Regions from separate parts of the Xylanimonas allomyrinae genome, predicted to be linked through region 1. Evidence: riboswitches for the same ligand, from Rfam matches in the RefSeq annotation. Region 1 holds a riboswitch; the other holds the start of a gene.
What was found. Region 1 has a riboswitch for FMN ahead of ribD (bifunctional diaminohydroxyphosphoribosylaminopyrimidine deaminase/5-amino-6-(5-phosphoribosylamino)uracil reductase RibD). Riboswitches for the same ligand answer to the same signal wherever they lie in the genome.

Region 1 (6,869 bases):
GCTACGACGCCATCCTGGCCCGCTGCGTCGACCGGCCCCTGGACCAGGTCGACCCCCGCTGCTCGACGTGCTTCGCCTCGGCGCCCACCAGGTGCTCGGCATGCGCGTGCCGCAGCACGCAGCCGTGTCCGAGACCGTCGGCCTCGCACGCGAGCACGTCGGGGCCGGACCCGCGCAGATGGTCAACGCCGTGCTGCGCAAGGTCGCCCGCACCCCGCTCGACGACTGGCTCACCGAGCTGCGCGACACCGCGCCCGACGCGGTCACCGCATCCGCCGTCGTCGGCTCGCACCCGCTGTGGATCGCCCGCGCTCTGCGCGAAGCCCTCGCCGGCGACGGCCGCGACCCGGCCGAGCTGGACGCGCTGCTCGACGCCGACAACGCAGCACCCCGCGTCACCCTCGTGGCCCGCCCCGGGATGGTCACCCCCGACGAGATCCGCGCCGCGGCTCCCGGCGTCCACCTCGAACCAGGCCGCTGGCTCGCGACGGCGCTCGTACTCACCGGCCAGGACCCGCTGACCGTCCCAGCCGTCGCCGACGGCCGCGCCGGCGTCCAGGACGAGGGCTCGCAGGCCGTCGCGCTCGCGCTCGCCGCCGCACCCCTGGAGGGCCGCGACGCACGCTGGCTCGACCTGTGCGCCGGCCCCGGCGGCAAGGCGGCGCTCCTGGCGGCGCTCGCGGCCGAGCGGGGAGCCACGCTCGTGGCCAACGAGGTCGCGCCGCACCGGGCGCGGCTGGTGGAGCGCGCGCTGCGCGCGGTGCCTGACGGTGCCGTGGAACGCGTGCAGACGGGCGACGGGCGCGAGGTCGGCGAGCTGGAGCCGGGCGCCTACGACCGCGTGCTGGTCGACGCGCCCTGCACCGGGCTGGGCGCCCTGCGCCGCCGCCCGGAGTCGCGCTGGCGCCGCACCCCCGCCGACCTAGCGGTGCTGACCGGGCTGCAACGACAGCTCCTCGGGTCCGCACTGGACGCGGTGCGCGTGGGCGGCGTGGTCGCGTACGTCACCTGCTCGCCGCACCTGGCCGAGACGCGCCTGGTCGTCGACGACGTGCTGCGTCGCCGCGCCGCCGACGGTGCGGGCAGCGCCGAGCGGATCGACGCGCCGGCGGTGCTGCGTACCGTCGTCGTCCCCGGCAGCGACCTGCCGCTCGGGGAGCGCAGCGACGCCCAGCTGTGGCCGCACGTCCACGGCACCGACGCCATGCACCTGACGCTGCTGCGTCGCATGCGCTGACCGTCGCCTGACGCGCAGGCCGGTCCGCCCCTACGCTGTGGGCCATGGCAGCGCTGATCAGCCCAAGCATCCTGTCCGCCGACTTCGCGAACCTCGAACGCGACCTGCACGCGATCACGTCCGCCGACTACGCGCACGTCGACGTGATGGACAACCATTTCGTGCCGAACCTGACGCTCGGGCTGCCCGTCTTCGACCGTCTCGCCGCGGTGTCCCCGCTGCCGCTCGACGCCCACCTCATGATCGAGGACCCCGACCGGTGGGCACCCGCGTACGCGGAGGCCGGCGCCGCGTCGGTGACGTTCCACGCCGAGGCGGCCCGCGCCCCCGTGCGCCTCGCCCGCGAGCTGCGCCGGCACGGCGCCCGCGCCGGCCTCGCGCTGCGCCCCGCCACCCCCGTCGAACCGTTCCTCGACCTGCTCGGCGAGATCGACATGATCCTCGTCATGACCGTCGAACCAGGGTTCGGCGGCCAGTCGTTCATCGACGGCACCCTGCCCAAGATCCGCCGCGCCCGCGAGGCGGTCAGCGCGTCCGGCCTCGACGTCTGGGTCCAGGTCGACGGCGGCGTCTCGCGCACCACCATCGAGCGCGCCGCCGACGCCGGCGCCAACGTCTTCGTCGCAGGATCCGCCGTCTACGGCGCCGACGACGTCCCCGCCGAGATCCAGGCGCTGCGCGACCTCGCCGCCACCCACCAGCACGCGCCCCACCGCTGACCTGCACGCCGGCGACCCGTCGCGCCCGGCCAGACACCGGGCAGCGGACGACCCAGCGTTGCATCGCACCGCACCCGCCTGGTTTGATCACCTCACGCATGCTCCGGGGTCGGTGAAAATCCGAGCCGGCGGTGACAGCCCGCGAACCACGCGAGAGCACTCTCACGTGGCCGACCTGGTGGAATTCCAGGGCCGACGGTGAAAGTCCGGATGGGAGGACGCATGTGCGGCGCGTGCCATCGCGCGCCGTGACGCACCGTGGTGCGCCCCAGCGGCGTACCCGCGGTCGTCGAACCCCGGAGCGCCGAGGCTCCGGGAGGAACCATGGAGACGCCACCGCGGTCGGCCGACGTGCCCGCCGCCATGGACCGCGCCCTCGAGCTCGCCGCACGCGGCCCCGCCCACGGCCCCAACCCGCGCGTCGGGTGCGTCATCCTCGCCCCAGCCACCCCCGGCATCCCAGGCCGCACCGTCCTCGGCGAAGGTTGGCACCGCGGCGCCGGCACCCCCCACGCCGAGGTCGCCGCGCTCGCCGACGCCCGCGCCCGCGGCCACGACACCCGTGGCGCCACCGCCGTCGTCACCCTCGAACCGTGCCACCACACCGGGCGCACCGGCCCCTGCACCCGCGCCCTGCTCGACGCCGGCATCACCGACGTCGTCCACGCCCTCGCCGACCCCGGCGTCACCTCCGGAGGCGGAGCCGACCACCTGCGCGCCCACGGCGTCCACGTCACCGCCGGCCCACGCAGCGCCGCCGCCCTCGACCTCGTCCACACCTGGCACCACGCCGTGACCACCGGCCGCCCCTGGATCACCCTCAAGACCGCCACCAGCCTCGACGGACGCGTCGCCGCCTCCGACGGCACCTCCCAGTGGATCACCGGCCCCCAAGCCCGCGCCCACGCCCACGCCATCCGCGCGCAGGTCGACGCCATCGCCGTCACCACCGGCACCGCCCTCGCCGACGACCCCGCCCTCACCGCCCGCACCCCCACCGGCACGCTCGCCCCGCACCAGCCGCTGCGCGTCGTCATCGGCCACCGCGACCTGCCCGCCGACCACCGCCTCCTCCACGACGGACCCCCGCCCCTGCACCTGCGCACCCACGACGTCGGCGACGTCCTCGCCGCCCTCCACCACCACGAGATCCGCCACCTGCTCGTCGAAGGCGGCCCCGCCCTCGCCGGCGCCCTCCTCGCCGCCGACGTCGTCGACGAGCTCCACGCCTACATCGCCCCCGTCCTGCTCGGCGACGGCCCACCCGCCATCCCCCCTTACGGCATCACCACCCTCGCCACCGCACCCCGCTGGCACACCACGACCACCCACCGCCTCGGCGACGACATCCTGCTCATCGCCCGCCGCACCGCCACCCACCCCGACCCCGACACCGAGGAGGCATGATGTTCACCGGAATCATCGAAGAGATCGGCCACGTCATCGCCGTCGACCACCCCGACGCCCGCGACGTCGTCCTGACCATCGACGCCCCCACCATCACCACTGACACCCGCCACGGCGCCTCCATCGCCGTCAACGGCGTCTGCCTCACCGTCGTCACCCACGGCCACGGCACCTTCACCGCCGACGTCATGCCTCAGACCCTGCGCCTGACCACCCTCGGCACCCTCACCCCCGGCACGCCCGTCAACCTCGAACGCGCCGTCGCCGCCACGGGGCGACTCGACGGCCACATCGTCCAAGGCCACGTCGACGGCGTCGCCACCCTCACCACCCGCACCCCCGGACCCCGCTGGGACGAGCTCAGCTTCGACCTGCCCGCACACCTGCACCGGTACGTCGCGCCCCAAGGCTCCATCGCCCTGGCCGGCGTCTCCCTCACCGTCACCCACGTCACCGACACCGGGTTCGGCATCGCCCTGATCCCCTCCACGCTCGCCGCCACCACCCTCGGCACCCTTCAGCCCGGCGACCGTGTCAACGTCGAGGTCGACGTCCTCGCCAAGTACGTCGAGCGCATGCTGACCCTGCGCGAGCACACCGAGGGAGACCCCCGATGACCGCCATCACCCCCAGCACCCCCAGCACCCCCAGCACCCCAGCACCGGCCGCATCGAGGACGCGCTCGCGGCCCTCGCGGCCGGTCGGCCCGTCCTGGTGGCCGACGCCGACGACCGTGAGGCGGAGGTCGACGTCGTCCTCGCGGCGCGGCACGTGGACGCGCAGACGATCGCGTGGACGGTGCGGCACACCTCGGGCTACCTGTGCGCGCCCCTGCCCGCCGCGCGGGCCGACGCGCTCGACCTGCCGCTCATGGTCACCGACAACCGTGACCCGAAGCGGACGGCGTACACCGTGGCCGTCGACGCGGCCGTCGGCGTGACGACCGGCATCTCGGCCGCCGACCGCGCCCGGACGCTGCGCGTCCTGGCCGACCCGTCGGCGACGCCCGCCGACCTCATCCGGCCCGGGCATGTGCTGCCGCTTCGCGCGGTGCCCGGGGGAGTGCTGCAACGTCCCGGGCACACCGAGGCCGCCGTCGACCTCGTGCGCCTGGCCGGTGCGGGCGAGGTGGGCGTCATCGGCGAGCTGGTGCGCGACGACGGAGCCATGGTGCGCCTGCCTGAGGCGCGCGCCCTCGCCGCGGAGCAGGGCCTGGAGCTGCTGACGATCGCCGAGCTCGCCGCGTGGCGTCGTGAGCACGACGTCGACGGACGCTGCTCGCTGGTGCCCGAGCCTGTCGACGACGCGGCCTCGCGCGTCGAGCATGTCGCCGAGGCGCGCCTGCCCACCGTGCACGGGACGTTCCGGCTGCACGCGTTCCGCGACGCGCGCACGGGCGCTGAGCACGTCGCGCTGGTCGCGGCGCCGGGCGACGGGCAGGGGAGCGGGGACGCCCCGTGGGTCCGCGTCCACTCCGAGTGCCTGACGGGCGACGCGTTCGGGTCGCTGCGCTGCGACTGTGGCCCACAGCTGCGGGCGTCCCTGCGTGCCGTCGCGGAGCACGGAGGCGCGGTCGTGTACATGGGCGGGCACGAAGGGCGTGGGATCGGCCTGGCGGCCAAGGTCGCCGCCTACGCGCTGCAGGACGGGGGCCGTGACACGGTCGAGGCGAACGTGGACCTGGGCCTGCCGGTGGACGCGCGCGAGTACGGCGCCGCAGCGGCGATCTTGCGTGCGCTGGGGCTGGTCCGGGTGCGGCTGCTGACCAACAACCCGCTCAAGGCCGAAGGGCTGCGCTCGGCCGGCGTCGACGTCGTCGGGCGCGAGCCGATCGAGGTCGGCCTCGGGCCGGAGAACGAGCACTACCTGACCACCAAGAAGCTGTCGATGGGCCACCTGCTGGAGCTGCACGGTCCCGGCGACACGACGTCTCACACCATTCGCAACCAGGAGAAGGAGTCATCATGAGCGGCGCCGGAGCACCCACCCTGACCGTCGACGGGCGCGGGCTGCGCGTCGTCGTCGTCGCAGCGAGCTGGCACACGCAGGTCATGGACGGCCTGCTGGCCGGCGCGCGCCGAGCGCTCGACGAGGCCGGGGTGGGGGAGGTGACCGTGGTGCGTGTGCCCGGGTCGTTCGAGCTGCCCGTGGCGGCGTCGCGCGCGGTCGCGGCCGGGGCCGACGCCGTCGTGGCGCTCGGCGTCGTGATCCGCGGGGGCACGCCGCACTTCGACTACGTGTGCCAGGCGGCCACGCTGGGGCTGACCGACCTGTCCGTGCGGACGGGAGTCCCTGTCGGCTTCGGCGTGCTCACGTGCGACGACGACGCCCAGGCGCTCGACCGTGCGGGCCTGCCGGGCAGCAGGGGGGACAAGGGCCACGAGGCGGCGCAGGCGGCGGTGGCGACCGTCGTGGCGCTCCGTGGGGCGATGCCCGACTCCGACGTCGCGGGGCGCGCTCGGTACGAGCTGCACAAGACCTCGCGTGGCCTGTGACAGAAATAGTGTGCCAAGCGCCCGGAACTCGCACCCCGCACCGTCCGCAGAGCGAACCCGGCCCGGACGAGGGGGCCCCGTCGCCTAGGCTTGCGCTGTGAAGACCTTCGACGCCCTGTTCGCCGAGCTGACCGAGAAGTCCGTGACCCGCCCGGAGGGCTCGGGCACCGTCAAGGAGCTCGACGCCGGCGTCCATGCGATCGGCAAGAAGATCGTCGAGGAGGCCGCGGAGGTCTGGATGGCCGCCGAGTACGAGGGCGACGACCGCACGGCCGAGGAGATCTCCCAGCTCCTGTATCACCTGCAGGTGCTCATGGTGGCCAAGGGCCTGACCCCCGACGACGTGTACGCGCATCTGTGAGCGGCACCGCCGCGCCGTCGTCGTCCCCAGTCCTGACCACCCGAACGAGGTCCCAGATGCTGCGCATCGCCGTGCCCAACAAGGGCTCCCTGTCCGAACCCGCCGTCGAGATGCTGCGCGAGGCGGGGTACAAGCAGCGTCGCGACTCGCGCGAGCTCGTGCTCGCCGATCCCGACAACGACGCCGAGTTCTTCTTCCTGCGCCCGCGTGACGTCGCCGTCTACGTGGGGGAGGGCACCGTCGACGCGGGCATCACCGGGCGTGACCTGCTGCTCGACTCGGGTGCCGACGCCGTCGAGCACCTTCCGCTCGGTTTCGCGCGCTCGACGTTCCGGTTCGCCGCCCCCGCGGGCACCATGACCGACGTCGCGCAGATCGCGGGCAAGCGTGTCGCGTCGTCCTACACCACGCTCGTGGGGGCGCACCTTGCCGCGTGCGGTGTCGAGCCGGCGTCGATCGTGCACCTCGACGGCGCGGTCGAGAGCTCCGTGCAGCTCGGCGTCGCCGACGTGATCGCCGACGTCGTCGAGACGGGCACGACGCTGCGTGCGGCCGGCCTGGAAGTCTTCGGCGAGCCGATCCTGCGCTCCGAGGCCGTGCTCATCCGGCGCCCCGAGGCCGACCTCACCAACGGGGTCTCGGTGCTCGCG
Region 2 (6,869 bases), 1.7 Mb from region 1:
GGCGCGACCGGTGAGCTTGTCGAAGTTGCGGCCCGTCATCGCCGAGACCGACTTCACGTGGCCGACGTTCTCCGCGATCAGCACCAGCACGACGGGCAGGAACAGCCCCAACACGCTGAGGTCGAACCGCGGCGCCTGGAACTGCGGCAGCCCGAACCACGCGGCGTCGCCGACCACCGAGAAGTCGACCTGGCCCTGGATCACCGCGGCGACGTACCCGACGACGACGCCGACCAGGATCGACAACCGCCCGAGCATGCCCTTGAACACCACCGACGCGAGGATGATCGCGCCGAGCGTGATGACGCCGGTGAGCGGCGCCGTCTTGAGTCCTCCCGTGCACAGGTCCGGGTAGAGCACGCGCTGGCCGTCGGCCACGGCCTCCGCCGGCGTGCACCAGGCTGCCCCGGCGAGGTTGAACCCGATGAGGGCCACGATCGTGCCGGTGACGATCGGGGGCATGACGGCATCGATCCAGCCGCCACCTGTGAAGTGCACGACGAGGCCGATGACGGCCAGCAGGAGGCCGGTCGCGAGGATGCCGCCGATCGCCGTCCCGAGGTCCCCGCCGGCCGATGCCTTGGCGGCCATGATCGGCGCGATGAACGCGAAGCTCGAGCCGAGGTAGCTGGGCAGGCGGTTGCCCGTGATGAGCAGGAACCCGATGGTGCCGATCGCCGAGAAGAACAGCGTCGTCGACGGCGGGAAGCCCGTGATGAGCGGGACCAGGAACGTCGCGCCGAACATCGCGACGATGTGCTGCAGGCCGATGCCGACGGTTCGCGGCCACGAGAGCCTCTCGTCGGGCGCGACGACGGCGCCGGGCGCGAGCGTCCTGCCGTCCCCGTGCGGCCTCCAGCCGATGACGGGTCGAGTGATGGTGGGCATGTCGCTCCATCCGTGAAGATCGTGTGAACGAGGCCTTTCGGGGGTCACCGTAGCGGCTGCCCCCGCGGCGTCCACGCGTGACGGCTCCGTGGCGCTCCGTGGCGCTCCCCGACGCCGGTCGCCCGGCACGTCAGACCTGGGCGCACAGAGGGCGGGCACCGTGAACCGGTGCCCGCCCTCTGTGCGCCGCTCAGACCCGCGGTGCGACCTCGCGTGCGATGAGTTCCAGGTGGTCGAGGTCGTGCAGGTCCAGGACCTGGAGGTACACGCGCGTCACCCCGTCCGCCGCGACCTGCGCCAGCCGGTCGACGGCCTCGCCGACCGTCCCGGCGACCCCGTGCTCGCGCAGCTCGTCCGGCTGGCGTCCGATGGCCTCGGCGCGCCGCCGGAACTGGGCCTCGTCGCTCCCGACCGCGACGACCAGCGCGGCCGAGTGCGTGAGCGTCGACGGGTCGCGGCCCGCGTCGGCGAGCGCCTCGTTCACGACGGCGATGCGTGGCGCGATCGTGGCCAGCTCGGGGAAGGCCTGGTTGTACTCCGTGGCGAACCGGGCCGCGAGCGCCGGCGTGCGCGTGGGTCCGCCGCCACCGACGATCACCGGGATGCGCTCCTGGACCGGGTGGGGCAGCGCCGGGGAGTCGGTCAGCGTGTAGTGCTCACCTGCGAAGCTGTACGTCTCGTCGGCCGGCGTGGCCCACAGTCCCGTGACGACGGCGAGCTGCTCTTCCAGGATGCCGAACCGCTTGGCGGGGAAGGGAATGCCGTAGGCCTCGTGCTCGCGGGCGAACCAGCCCGCGCCGAGGCCCAGCTCGACACGTCCGCCCGACATCTGGTCGACCTGCGCGACCTGGATGGCGAGGACGCCAGGGTGGCGGAACGTGGCCGAGGTGACGAGGGTGCCGAGGCGGATCGTCGTCGTCTCGCGGGCGAGACCCGCGAGCGTGGTCCACGAGTCCGTCGGTCCCGGCAGGCCGTCGCCGCCCATGGCGAGGTAGTGGTCGGAGCGGAAGAACGCGGAGAACCCCAGGTCCTCGGCGGCGCGGGCGACGGCGAGCTGATCGTCGTACGAGGCGCCCTGCTGGGGTTCGACGAAGACGCGCAGGTCGAGGGTCACGAGAAGTCCAGTCCGCCCGTGCGGGTCCGCTTGAGCTCGAAGAAGTGCGGGTAGCTCGCCAGCGCGACGGCGCCGTCGAACACGCGCACGGCGTCCTGCCCGCGGGGGATGCGGGTCAGGACCGGGCCGAAGAACGCGGTGCCGTCGACATGGATGGTGGGCGTGCCGACGTCTTCGCCCACGGGCTTCATGCCTGCCTCGTGCGAGACGCGCAGCGCCTCGTCGTAGGCGTCCGACGTCGCCGCGTCCGCGAGCGACGCGGGCAGGCCGGCCTCGGCGAGGGCCTTGCGGGCGACGTCCTCGAAGTCCTTGTCGCCGCCGGGGTGGATGCGGGTGCCTGCGGCCGTGTAGAACGCGGCGAACGCCTCGGGGCCGTGGTCGGTCTGGACGGCCGCCGCGACGCGGCCGATGCCGCGGCTCGAGTCGATGGTGGCGCGGTACGACGCGGACAGGTCACGGCCCTCGTTGAGCAGGTACAGGCTCATGAGGCGGAAGGTCAGGTCGACGGGCCGCAGCGCCGCGACCTCGAGGGCCCAGCGCGAGGTGATCCAGGCGAAGGGACACAGCGGGTCGACGTACACGTCCACGGTCGGGACGGCGGGCGCAGGTGTCGGTGAGCTTGTCTGGGAAGGTGTCTGGGAAGGTGTCTGTGAAGGCGTCTGCGGGGGCGTGGGCACGGTGTCGGCAGTCACGCGGCAGACCTTACGCGTACCCTGCCGGGCGTGGGGATCCGCTGGGCGAGCCTGTGGACGGTGCTGGGGATGGGTGCGCTCGCGCTCGCTTCCCTGGCTGGCGTGCTGCGCGGGCACCCGTGGGCGTGGATCCCGTTCGCCGTGGCGTCCGCCGTCGCGCTGCGCGAGGTCCGATGGCTGCAGCGGCACCGTCGCCAGGCACGTGAGGCGCGCTTCGATCGGCCTCGTCGCTGAAGCCCTCCCCCTGGGACGGGGCGCGGGATAGCCTCGCCCCATGACCGCCGTCCGGACGTCGCACACCCACGCGCAGGCCGTCGACGCCGCGATCGAGCTCTTCTCGCGTCAGGGGTACGAACAGACCACCGTCGAGGAGATCGCGGACGTCGCCCAGGTCAGCCGAGCCACCTTCTTCCGCCGCTACCGCTCGAAGGAAGACGTGGTCTTCGCCGACCACGAGCTGCTGCTCGAGGAGGTCGTGGTCATGCTGGCCGCGACGCGCCCCGACGCACTCGACGACGGCGACCTCCCCGAGGGCTCCTGGGACCCCGCCACCGACCCGTACCTCGAGGTCTGCCGGGCCGCGCGCCTCGTGTTCGACCATCACGTGGGCCAGCGCGAGACGTCGCTCGCCCGCTACCGGCTGCTGCAGCAGGTCCCGATCCTGCGCGACCGCGAGCTGGTGACCACGCACCGCTACGAGCGCCTGTTCACCAAGTACCTGCGTGACACGCTGCCGCCCGACCGGTCCTCGACGGTGCACTCGATCGCGTTCGCGGCCGGCGTCGTCGCCGTCCACAACGCGATGCTGCGCCGGTGGCTGCGCAACCCCGACCTCGACCTGCGGCCCGACCTCGAGGAGGCGTTCGCCGAGCTGCGCCGGGGCGCGACCGCGGACCTCGAGCGCCGCCGTGACCTCGCGTCGGGCGCCGCCGCCCTGGCGACGACGGCAGCGAACGCCGACGGCGCGCGCGTCGTCGTCGCCTACCTGGAACCGGGCGCCGGGACGGACGCCGTCGTGCGTGCGGTGCGGGACGCGCTGACCTGAACGCGGATAGGCGCGACACCTGGCCGGGAATGATCCGTCCTGTGTCATGCTTTGAACGAGCAGAACACGCACGACGTGCTCCGGGGTCGGTGAAAATCCGAACCGGCGGTGACAGCCCGCGACCCGCGCCCGCACCCGACTACGGGGAAGGCTCGGTTGACCTGGTGGAACTCCAGGGCCGACGGTCACAGTCCGGATGGGAGGCAGCACGGCGTCGCTCAGGAGAGCGGCGGCCGGGTCGTGACGGGTCGCGGTGCGCCGCGACGTCGTCGACCCCTCCCCTCGTCCCGGTGCATGGCGGCACCGACGAGGAAGGCATGGGGATGGGGATCATCCAGCACCTGTTCGATGCGACGCTGACGATCGGCGACCAGCACATGTCGTGGCGCGAGATCATCGGGAACGCCTTCGGGCTGGTGTCGGCGCTCGGCGGCATGCGCCGCAAGGTGTGGGCGTGGCCGGTGGGCATCGTCGGGAACGTGCTGCTGTTCACCGTGTTCCTCGGCTCGTGGTTCGGTGTCGCCGGGCATCCCGACATGCTCGGGCAGGCCGGCCGCCAGGTGATGTTCATCGCCGTCTCGGTGTTCGGCTGGGTCCGCTGGCGCCAGACGCGGCAGCGGGCGCTGGCCGACGGCGACGCCGACGCCGTCGCCGTCCACCCGCAGTGGGCCTCCTGGGGGCAGCGCCTGGGCCTGGTGGCAGCGATGCTGGCCGGGACGGCGGGCTTCGCGTGGATCTTCGGGAGGCTCGGTTCGTGGGCGCCCGTGCCCGACGCGTGGATCTTCATGGGCTCCGTGCTCGCGACGTACGGCATGGCTCGCGGCTGGGTCGAGTTCTGGCTGATCTGGGTGGCGGTCGACGCCGTCGGGGTGCCGCTGCTGTTCCGGGGCGGTTTCTACGCGACGGGCCTCATGTACGTGTTCTACGGCGCGTTCACGATCGTGGGCTTCGTGGTCTGGTGGCGCATCCGCCGCCGCGAGGCCCTCGCCGAGCAGGCCGCCACCCCGGCGGAGTCGCTCGCCTGACCGCGTTCGCCCCGTCCCCGCCCGGGGCGGGGCGCGGTGTCAGGCGAACGCCGAGAGCCCGGTGATCTCCCTGCCCACGATGAGCGCGTTGACCGACTCCGTGCCCTCGTAGGTGTGCAGCGCCTCGATGTCGGCGAAGTGCCGCGCCACGCGGTGGGCCAGGAGGATGCCGTTGCCGCCCAGCAGGTCGCGCGCGACGGATGCGACCTCGCGCGCCCCGCGCGTGCAGGTCATCTTGGCGAGCGACGCCTGCGGGCCGGTGAGATCACCGTCCTCGGCGACCCGGGTGAGCCGCGCGACCAGGAGCTGGAGCTGGGTGATGGTCGCGAGCATGCGCGCGAGCTTCTCCTGGACGAGCTGCGTCGCCGCGAGCGGCCGCCCGAACTGGATGCGCTGGCTCGCGTACTCGACGGCGGCCTCGTAGCACGCGACGGCGTGCCCGACGGCGGCCCACGACACCCCGAGCCGGGTCGCGGCCAGCACCTGCGCCGTCTGCCTGAACGACCGCGCCCTGGGGAGCGCGGCGTCGCGTGGCACGAACACGCCGTCGAGCACGATGTGGGCCTGCCAGATCGCGCGCAGCGCGACCTTGCCCTCGATGGTCGTGGCGCGATAGCCCGGGGCGTCCTGCGGGACGATGAACGCGTGGACCTCGCCGTCGCCGCCCTCGCCCACCAGGCGCGCCCACACGACGGCGAGGTGGCCGCACGACCCGAAGCCGATCCACTTCTTCTCGCCGTCGATGACGTAGCCGTCGATGCCGTCGCGCACCGCGCGGCGCGCCGTCGTCTCCAGGGAGACGGAGTCGGACCCGTGCGTGGGCTCGGTGAGCGCGAACGCGCCCAGGAGGTCGCCGTTGGCCAGCCGTTCGGCGTAGCGGGCGATCTGGTGCTCGGAGCCCAGCATCATGATCGAGCGCAGCGCGAGCCCGCCCTGCACGGCACACACGGTCGCGATCGAGCCGTCACCGCGTGACAGCTCCATGGCCGCGAGGCCGGCGGCGAACGGCGAGACGGAGGGCCGCCCGGGGACGTCGACCCCGTCGCGCAGCAGATCGCGTTCGGCGAGGCCCTTGACCAGGCCGAACGGCACCTCGGCGCGCTCCCAGTACCCGTCGATGACGGGCAGCACGGCACCCTGGACGAACTCGCGTACGGCGAGCTGATGCGCGCGCTCCTCGGGCCTGGCGTCCGCGAACGCGCCGGCGAAGTCGACGTCGAGCGGCCGGGAGACGACGTAGGCGGGTGCGGTGACGCCGGGCAGGAAGGGCTTCGCGGCACTCATCCACCCATCCTGAGCGATACCCCGTCTCACGTCAAGGGATACCGCGTCTCACCCGCCGCTGAGGGTCAGCCACAGGAGCGCCACGTTGAGCACCACGATCACACCCGCGACCGTCCACGCCAGCACCTGCGTCACCGCCCCGTTGCGATACCGGCCGAGCAGCACCTTCCGCCGGGTCAGCACCACCAGCGGCACCGCCGCGAACGGGATGCCGAAGCTCAGCACGACCTGGCTCACCACGAGCAGCCACGTCGGCGAGACGTCCGTCGCGAGCAGCAGGACGGCAGGGACGAGCGTCACCAGCCGCCGCCCCACCAGCGGCACCCGCACGCGCAGCAGGCCCGACATGATCTCCGCGCCCGCATACGCCCCGACCGACGACGACGCCAGACCCGAGGCGAGCAGCCCGACCGCGAACAGCAGGGCGACGCCCGCCCCCAGCGAGTCGCCGATGGCCGCGTGCGCGCCCTCGATCGAGTCGGTCCCCGACCGCCCGGCCAGGTTCGCCGCCGCGACCAGCAGCATCGCCACGTTGACACCGCCCGCCAGCACCAGCGCACACACGACGTCCCACCGCGTCGCAGCCAGCAACCGGTCGGTCGAGGCCACCGAGACCGCCACCCCCTGCCGACGCCGCACCTCGGCGTCGTGGCGCCGCCGGTCACGCGCGAGCGCCGAGTGCAGGTAGATCGCGTGCGGCATGACCGTGGCACCGAGCATCGACGCCGACAGCAGCACCGAGTCGGTGCCCTCCAGGCGCGGCACCAGGCCGCCGAGCACGGCGCCGCCGTCGGGCGGGGCGAGCACGAGGCCCGCGCAGA

Region 2: another riboswitch for FMN. It lies ahead of pnuC (nicotinamide riboside transporter PnuC); the one in region 1 lies ahead of ribD (bifunctional diaminohydroxyphosphoribosylaminopyrimidine deaminase/5-amino-6-(5-phosphoribosylamino)uracil reductase RibD).

What each region holds. Positions count from the first base shown of each region.
Region 1 is NZ_CP035495.1:1,064,846-1,071,714, reverse strand. Features, by position in the region: partial or broken gene ET495_RS04840 (RsmB/NOP family class I SAM-dependent RNA methyltransferase) at 1-1,237, shown strand, start outside; gene rpe (ribulose-phosphate 3-epimerase) at 1,282-1,956, shown strand; FMN riboswitch at 2,052-2,183, shown strand; gene ribD (bifunctional diaminohydroxyphosphoribosylaminopyrimidine deaminase/5-amino-6-(5-phosphoribosylamino)uracil reductase RibD) at 2,281-3,363, shown strand; gene ET495_RS04825 (riboflavin synthase) at 3,363-3,980, shown strand; gene ribA (GTP cyclohydrolase II) at 4,078-5,331, shown strand; gene ribH (6,7-dimethyl-8-ribityllumazine synthase) at 5,328-5,858, shown strand; gene ET495_RS04810 (phosphoribosyl-ATP diphosphatase) at 5,956-6,219, shown strand; gene hisG (ATP phosphoribosyltransferase) at 6,276-6,869, shown strand, end outside.
Region 2 is NZ_CP035495.1:3,168,133-3,175,001, reverse strand. Features, by position in the region: gene ET495_RS14295 (uracil-xanthine permease family protein) at 1-888, opposite strand, end outside; partial or broken gene ET495_RS19820 (hypothetical protein) at 977-1,270, shown strand; partial or broken gene ET495_RS14290 (LLM class F420-dependent oxidoreductase) at 1,310-2,002, opposite strand; gene ET495_RS14285 (mycothiol-dependent nitroreductase Rv2466c family protein) at 1,999-2,589, opposite strand; gene ET495_RS14280 (hypothetical protein) at 2,725-2,928, shown strand; gene ET495_RS14275 (TetR/AcrR family transcriptional regulator) at 2,969-3,739, shown strand; FMN riboswitch at 3,813-3,951, shown strand; gene pnuC (nicotinamide riboside transporter PnuC) at 4,063-4,764, shown strand; gene ET495_RS14265 (acyl-CoA dehydrogenase family protein) at 4,804-6,048, opposite strand; gene ET495_RS14260 (Nramp family divalent metal transporter) at 6,097-6,869, opposite strand, start outside.